Regions from separate parts of the Dysosmobacter sp. Phy genome, predicted to be linked through region 2. Evidence: predicted binding sites of a transcription regulator. Region 2 holds the regulator's gene; the other holds the start of a gene.

Region 1 (3,652 bases), 980 kb from region 2:
GCTCCGCGCCGCCGCCGCCAAGGCCGGCGTGTCGGACATCTCCCAGAAGGGCAATGTCCTGCGTCTCCAGCTGGGCCTGTTCCACCCGGCGGCCCTGGCGGCCGTGTGCGGCCTGGCCAAGTACCGCCGCCGCCTGACCCTGGCGGCGGGGGAGGTGCCCGCCCTGTCCCTGACCCTCAAACCCGGCGAGGACGTGCTGGAGGCCGCCAGGACCCTGGTGGAGGACCTGACCCTGGCCGCGGAAAAATAAGGCATATGTGTTCGGCTCCTCCCATAGGATGAAGGGACATCCTACGGGAGGAGCCTTGTACATGAGAAGGATCATCACCGCTGCCCTCGCCTGCGCTTTGCTGCTGACCCTGGCCGCCTGCGGCGGCAAAGGGACCCCGCCGGGGGACGACCTGCTGTCCCGGGCCTCCGGCACCCCCTCCGATGAGCCGGGCCTGACCGTGGACGGCCGGGAGGTGGAGGCCTGGCGGTACCTCTACTGGCTGGCCTACACCTGCGACAGCATCCAGACCGCCTACGATGACGCCGGCACAGAGCTGGACTGGGACGCCGCCTTCGGTGAGGGCACCCTGGCGGACTACGCCGCGGAGCAGGCCCTGGCGGACACGGTGCTCTACGCCGTGGTGGAAAACATGGCGGAGGACCAGGACTGCGCCCTGACCGAGGAGGACCGGGCCGCCATGGAGGCCGACTGGACCGCCGCGGCGGAGGCCGCCGGAGGCGAGGACGCCTACCTCACCGATCTGGGACGGCTGGGCCTGGACCGGACCCGGGCGGAGACCCTGGCCGCCACCGCCTACCTCTACGACCGGCTGCGGCAGAGCGCCGGTGACCCGGAGAGCGGCGCCTACCCCACGGCGGAGGATCTGGCCGCCTTCGGCGCCGACAGCGGCTATCTTACCCTAGACTTCATCCGGGTGGACGCCGGGGACGACGCCGAGGCCGCCCGTGCCCGGGCCGGAGAGGCCTTCTCCAAGCTCAACGGCTCCGCCGCCCCGGAAAACGACTTCGCGGTCCTGGCCGCCACGTACAGCGACGACCCTGACCGGGACCAGTACCCCCACGGCCGGACCTTCCGCGCCGGGGAGGGCACCCTGCCCGGGGCGGCGGAGGAGGCGGCCCTGGACCTGGAGGAGGGCCAGTGGAGCGGCATCGTGGAGGCTGACGGCAGCTTTTATATCCTGCTGCGGCTGCCGCTGGACGCCTCCGCCACCGCTGCCGAGTGGTTCGACTGGCGGCTCCAGTCCGCTGCGGAAGCGGCGGAGGTAAAGTGGACCTCCATCCTGGAGGACCTGGACGCCGGAGAATTCTGGAGCGCCCTGATGGATGCGGAGGACGCTCCGCAAACGTGACCGCCGGGAGACGGCCCCATCCAATTTCGTCAAGGTGACGAAATTGGATGGGGTTTTGTCAAAGATTTAACAAAAATGGGACGAACGGCCATTTTGCCATTGACGGGGGCGGATAAACCCACTATAATCAAACTTGCGAGGGGAGGCAGACAGGCGTTTGTCAAAAAATTAGCAATCCTGTTTATTTTTTGACAACTTCTGTACCACCTCCCGTCATTGTGTGTTGGCATCTGCGGCAGCGGTCTTTGGCCGGTGTCCACAGACCGCTGCAAGACCTGACTTACATTTTATAAAAACGGAGGAACATCATGAAAGATCTTTATGTCGTGAATTGCTGCAGAACCGCTATCGGCTCTTTCGGCGGCAGCCTCAAGAACACCCCCGCCACTGAGCTGGGTGCCATCGTGGTGAAGGAAGCCCTCAAGCGCGCCGGCGTCGCCCCCGAGCAGGTGGACGAGGTCATGTTCGGCTGCATCCTCACCGCTGCCCAGGGCCAGAACGTGGCCCGCCAGGTGGCTGTGAAGGCCGGCATCCCCTACTCCGTTCCCGCTTACACCGTGGGCATGGTCTGCGGCTCCGGCATGAAGTCCGTCATCGAGGGCGCCCGCGCCATCCTGGCCGGCGACGCCGACGTGATCGTCTGCGGCGGCACCGAGAACATGAGCGCCGCTCCCTATGCCGTTCCCACCGGTCGTTACGGCGCCCGGATGGGCCACACCCAGATGATCGACACCATGATCAAGGACGGTCTGTGGGACGCCTATCACAACTATCACATGGGCACCACCGCTGAGAACATCGCCGATATCTGGGGCATCACCCGCCAGGAGATGGACGAGTTCGCCGCCTCCTCCCAGCAGAAGACCGAGGCCGCCCAGAAGGCCGGCAAGTTCGAGGACGAGATCGTTCCCGTGCCCGTGAAGGTCAAGAAGGACATCGTGGAGTTCAAGGTGGACGAGTTCCCCCGCGCCGGCGTCACCGCCGAGGGCATCTCCAAGCTGCGCGGCGCCTTCCCCGTGGGCCCCGAGTCCCCCAACCCCGAGGTCGTGCACACCTTTGAGCCCAAGGGCCTGAAGGAGACCGCCGACAAGGGCACCCAGCGCGTCACCGCCGCCAACGCCTCCGGCATCAACGACGGCGCCGCCGCTATCATCCTGGCCTCCGGCGAGGCCGTGGAGAAGTACGGCCTGAAGCCCATGGCCAAGCTGATCGGCTGGGGCCAGGGCGGCGTGGATCCCAAGATCATGGGCGTGGGCCCCGTGCCCGCCTCCCGTCAGGCCATGGCCAAGGCCGGCGTGACCATCGACGACATCGACCTGGTGGAGGCCAACGAGGCCTTTGCCGCCCAGTCCATCGCCGTTGCCCGTGAGCTGGGCTTCGACATGAGCAAGGTCAACGTCAACGGCGGCGCCATCTCCCTGGGCCACCCCGTCGGCGCTTCCGGCGCCCGCATCATCGTGACCCTGCTGCACGAGATGCAGAAGCGGCCCGACGCCAAGAAGGGCCTGGCTACCCTCTGCATCGGCGGCGGCCAGGGCACTGCCACCGTGTTCGAGAAGTGCTGAGCACCTGCTGAACATCCCTGAGAAACCGAGAGGACCCCGGCCATTGGCCGGGGTCCTCTTTTGCTTGTTGAAAAAAGTGGAAATCTTGTGCAACGGGAAGGAAGATAGTTACGAAAGAAACCCAGGAAGGGTGTCTTTCGTTTTTAATCATGAGTTTTTTGAACCTTTTTGAGGTTCAAAAAACTTGCTCAGCGTGTCAAAAAGGTCTTTTTGACACGCTGAGAGGACCCCGGCCATTGGCCGGGGTCCTCTTTTGCGCAGTTTCAGCGCCGGGGACGGGATCTGGGGTAGGGCGTCGGATCGTCCGTGTATCCCACCAGATAGTCGATGCTGGTGTGATAGAACGCCGCCAGCTGGATCAGAGCGGATACGGGAATGTTGAGATTGCCCCGTTCGTAGTCGGAATACGTGGTCTGGTGGACTTGCAGCAGGTCCGCCAGCTGCTTTTGGGACAGGGACTGGTCCTCCCGAAGGGCGCGCAAATGGCCGAGCATATCCTCACCTCGGCCACAGTATATATTAAGGGAATAGCCCTTATTGGCTTCTAAGGGTATTTCCCTTAAAATAGAAGTACGGGAGGTGATAAAATGCCTGACACCTGTGCCGGATGCCGGTATTTCCGCCGCCACTACGTGAAGAGCGGCCGGGGCTATGCCCCCATCGCCCAGGGCCACTGCGTCCACCCCCGGCTCAAGGACCGGACCGCGGACGCCCCCGCCTGCCCCC
Region 2 (3,652 bases):
ACATTTACCGCGCAGTCCTTAAGCCCGATGCCACCAGCAAGGAGGTCATGAACGTCACCAAGATCGTCATGGGCATCGTAGGTGTGGCATCCATGTTCATCGCCCTGTTCAACACCTCTGGTATCGTGACGCTGCTGATGTTCTGCTTCACCTTGCGGGCGGCGGGCGCCTTCTTCCCCTATGTGCTGGGCCACTACTGGAAGGGCGCCTCTCTGGCGGGCACCATCGCCTCTCTGATCTCCGGGTCCATCGTGGTGGTGTATCTGGAGAAGATCTCCGGCGGTGTACTCTTCGGCGTGAAGCTGAGCCAGCCCATTATCCCCGGTCTTGTGGTGGGCCTGGTGTTCTTCCTGGTGTTCTCCCTGCTCTGTCCGCCCAAGGTCCGTACCACGGAGCTGGCTCCGGAGGAGGACGACTGAGCAGCAGACGATCCCTCCCTCCCGCGGTCCGCGCCGGCAGGCTTGCCGGCGCGGACTTTTTTCCGGACAGACAGCGAGGCGCCCCGTGTCCCACAGGACACGGGGCGCCGGGTCTCTTATGAAAAATCAGCAGCAGGACGGGGGATTGCAGCCGCAGTTACCGCCGCAGCCGGAACCACCCCAGCTGCCGTTGCCGCAGCAGCACCAAATGATGATCAGCAGAATGATGATCCAGCAGCAGTTGCCACCGCCAAAACCGTTATTGCACATACCGGAACCTCCTATGAATTCGTAGACCGTCCGAACCGGTCTCAATCCATAGTATGCGGCCCCGGGAAAGGGGTTCCTCTTATTTTCTCGCGCCGGGGACCAGAGCGGCAGCCGTACTTACCTGGGCGGAGGTAAAGGTGCCCTTGTTCATCAGGGTGTCCCGCAGGGTGATGCCGGTACCGGCCATAGTGGCGTCCAGCGCGTAATAGGAGACATAGACCAGATCCGCCCGCAGGAAGGTTCCGCTTTGCAGAGCGGTCAGTTCCCCGGAGGTGATGACGCCGTTGGCGTAGGCGTTGTCCAGTGTGCCGGACAGATCCGTGTTGGCCGCGGAGCTGTATCCCAGGGCCCGCAGCATGAACTCCATGTACTGCCCCGCTGTGACGGTCTGACTGGGCCGGAAGGTAGTGGCGCTGTACCCGTTGGTGTAGCCCTTGCTGTATGCGTAGCCCACGTATTTCTCACTCTGAGAACCGGCGGCCACATCGGTGAAGGGCATGGGGCCGGTGTAGGCCAGGGCGGCGTCCTCCTCGCCCAGGACCCGGATGAACATGATAAGGGCCTGGAGCCGTGTGGGGGCTACCTCCAGATCGTAACCCTCGCCATAGCCGGTGAAGCTGCCCTTAAAGAGGTTCAGCGTTTTGAGGGCGGCGGCGATGGCGTTGTAATCGGTGGCGTTGGAATAGCGGAAGGCGTAGGGACCCTGGTAGTCCACCACCGCTGTCTTGGAGGTAACGGTAAAATCGGCAGTGGTGTTTTCAGCCACGAGATAGCGGTGGTTCACCGCCAGAGCGCTGCCGCTGGTGACGGCGGTGCCGGTGGTCACGTCCACCACGGCGCCGGAGAAGGTGACCCGGGCACCGCCGGCCAGCACCAGCACGCTGGTGCCGGTGGAGCCGGTCAGAACGTCACCCTCTTTCAGGCGGGTTTCCGTCCAGGTGGCGGTGGAGCTTCCGGAGACAGCTTCCAGATTCCCGGAGAGCAGGGCCTGGTCGGAGGCGTTCAGCTTTTCATCCACCCGCTTGTTCACCGTGTCGGTGAAGATGCCGGTCAGGTAGGACAGCGAGGCCAGGGGATCGGACAGATCTCCGCCGGCAGCCAGGGCCGAGACCATCAGTGCCAGAGGGATCAGCAGACAGAGGACGGGCAGCAGGAAGCGTTTTTTCTTCATGGAAGTATCCTTTCGTGGACTGTTCCCGTCAGCGGTTGGCGATGCGGTAGCTGAGGGTCAGCAGACTGTCGGCGAAGTGAATGTTTTCAAATTTCACGTCGGGGGAGGGGCTGGACAGCTCCATGTTGGTGAAGTTCCAGAAGCCCCGGATGCCCAGATCCATCAGGTGGGTGGCGGTGTCCTGGGCCACGGACTGGGGGATGGTGAGGACCACCACGTCCACGCTGTGGCTGCGGACAAATTCGTCCAGCTGGGTCATGGGATAGACGGGCACGCCGTTGATGACGGTGCCGGAGAGCTGAGGGTTGATATCGAAAGCGGCGTCTACGGTGAAACCGGTCTGAGAGAAGGGGAAGTTCTGAAGCAGCGCGTGGCCCAGATTGCCTACGCCGATCATAATGAGGTGGTGGTCGTTGTCCACCCCCAGAATATGGCCGATCTCAGATCGCAGCTCTTCCACGTTGTAGCCGTAGCCCTGCTGGCCGAACTCACCGAAGCAGCTGAAATCCTGCCGGATCTGGGAGGCGGTGATATTCATTTCCTGCCCCAGGGAATGGGAGGAGATCCGTACCACACCGCGGGCGCACAGGTCTGTCAGTTGGCGGTAGTACCGGGGAAGGCGCCGGATCACGGCGTCGGAGATGTTCTCCTTTTTCAATGTGATCACTCCTATAATCACGAACCATGAGGATCGTTAAAAATTTCTTAATCTCTAGTTTAGACCATAACGGCCAACTTGTCAAATTTTTTAACAATCTTTTGGACAGAAAATTTTTTCGAGAAGGGGCTTTACAATTTGGGGAAACCTTGCTATACTACCAAGAGATGTGCTGGAGTACATCTGAAAATTAGATATGCGCCCGTAGCTCAGTTGGATAGAGTGACAGACTCCGACATTTCCGGCGGTTCCAGTTGAGATACAGCGCAAAGCCCCGTGGTCACTGGGATCGCGGCTGGGAAGCCAAGCGAAAGCGCCGCCGTTGACTACTATTTGACCACTGTTTCCCCGCAACCGCAAATCCCCTGCAAGTGAATATGCGCCCGTAGCTCAGTTGGATAGAGTGACAGACTCCGACTCTGTAGGCCACTGGTTCGAATCCAGCCGGGCGTACCAACAAAAGGCACTTGCTTTTGCAAGTGCCTTTTGTTTTCATTTAGGCAAAGGAGGGATTGTCATGGCGCTCGAGAATAAACTGGGACTCACATCCTCTGCCGACCTTGCCCGCGAGGAGGAGCGGATCAGCAAAAAGAAAGCGGTCGAACTGTTTGAGAAGGGCCTGCTGGATCGGCTGGAGGCGGGGACTTTTTCCTCTCTGCAATTCATCCATAAGTACCTCTTTGAGGACATCTACGACTTTGCCGGCGAGCTCCGTACCGTCAACATCGCCAAGGGCAATTTCCGGTTTGCTCCGGTGATGTATCTGGAAGCGGCCCTCTCCAATATTGAAAAGATGCCGCAGTCCACCTTTGATGAGATCATCGAGAAATATGTGGAGATGAACATCGCCCACCCCTTCCGGGAAGGCAACGGACGCAGCACCCGCATCTGGCTGGATCTGCTGCTGAAAGCAGAGCTTCATCAGGTGGTCGACTGGAGCCGCGTGGATAAAGAGGATTATCTGCTGGCCATGGAACGCAGCCCGATTCGGGATACCGAGATCAAGCATATCCTGAAAAACGCGCTTACGGACGAGATCGACAGCCGGGACGTCTATATGAAAGGCATTGACCACAGCTACTACTATGAGGGCTATACGGCCTTCAAGGCTGAGGAACTGTGATCATCTCATGT

What was found. Region 2 encodes Rex, which represses fermentation and respiration genes when NADH is low (regulators of the CRP and FNR family bind a similar motif). Its sites were predicted from a motif close to ATTGTTAANNNNTTAACAAT; they were not measured.
Region 1: ACVDHE_RS06290 (acetyl-CoA C-acetyltransferase) is a predicted target of Rex. The motif match lies at 1,416-1,435, and genes of this name have one in related genera.

What each region holds. Positions count from the first base shown of each region.
Region 1 is NZ_CM136997.1:1,277,454-1,281,105, forward strand. Features, by position in the region: gene mfd (transcription-repair coupling factor) at 1-250, shown strand, start outside; gene ACVDHE_RS06285 (peptidylprolyl isomerase) at 312-1,361, shown strand; gene ACVDHE_RS06290 (acetyl-CoA C-acetyltransferase) at 1,670-2,926, shown strand; gene ACVDHE_RS06295 (helix-turn-helix domain-containing protein) at 3,190-3,420, opposite strand; gene ACVDHE_RS06300 (hypothetical protein) at 3,514-3,652, shown strand, end outside.
Region 2 is NZ_CM136997.1:2,255,718-2,259,369, forward strand. Features, by position in the region: gene ACVDHE_RS11135 (sodium:solute symporter family protein) at 1-419, shown strand, start outside; gene ACVDHE_RS11140 (hypothetical protein) at 546-689, opposite strand; gene ACVDHE_RS11145 (S-layer homology domain-containing protein) at 769-1,860, opposite strand; gene ACVDHE_RS11150 (redox-sensing transcriptional repressor Rex) at 1,889-2,518, opposite strand; tRNA gene ACVDHE_RS11155 (tRNA-Arg) at 2,898-2,974, shown strand; gene fic (protein adenylyltransferase Fic) at 3,036-3,641, shown strand.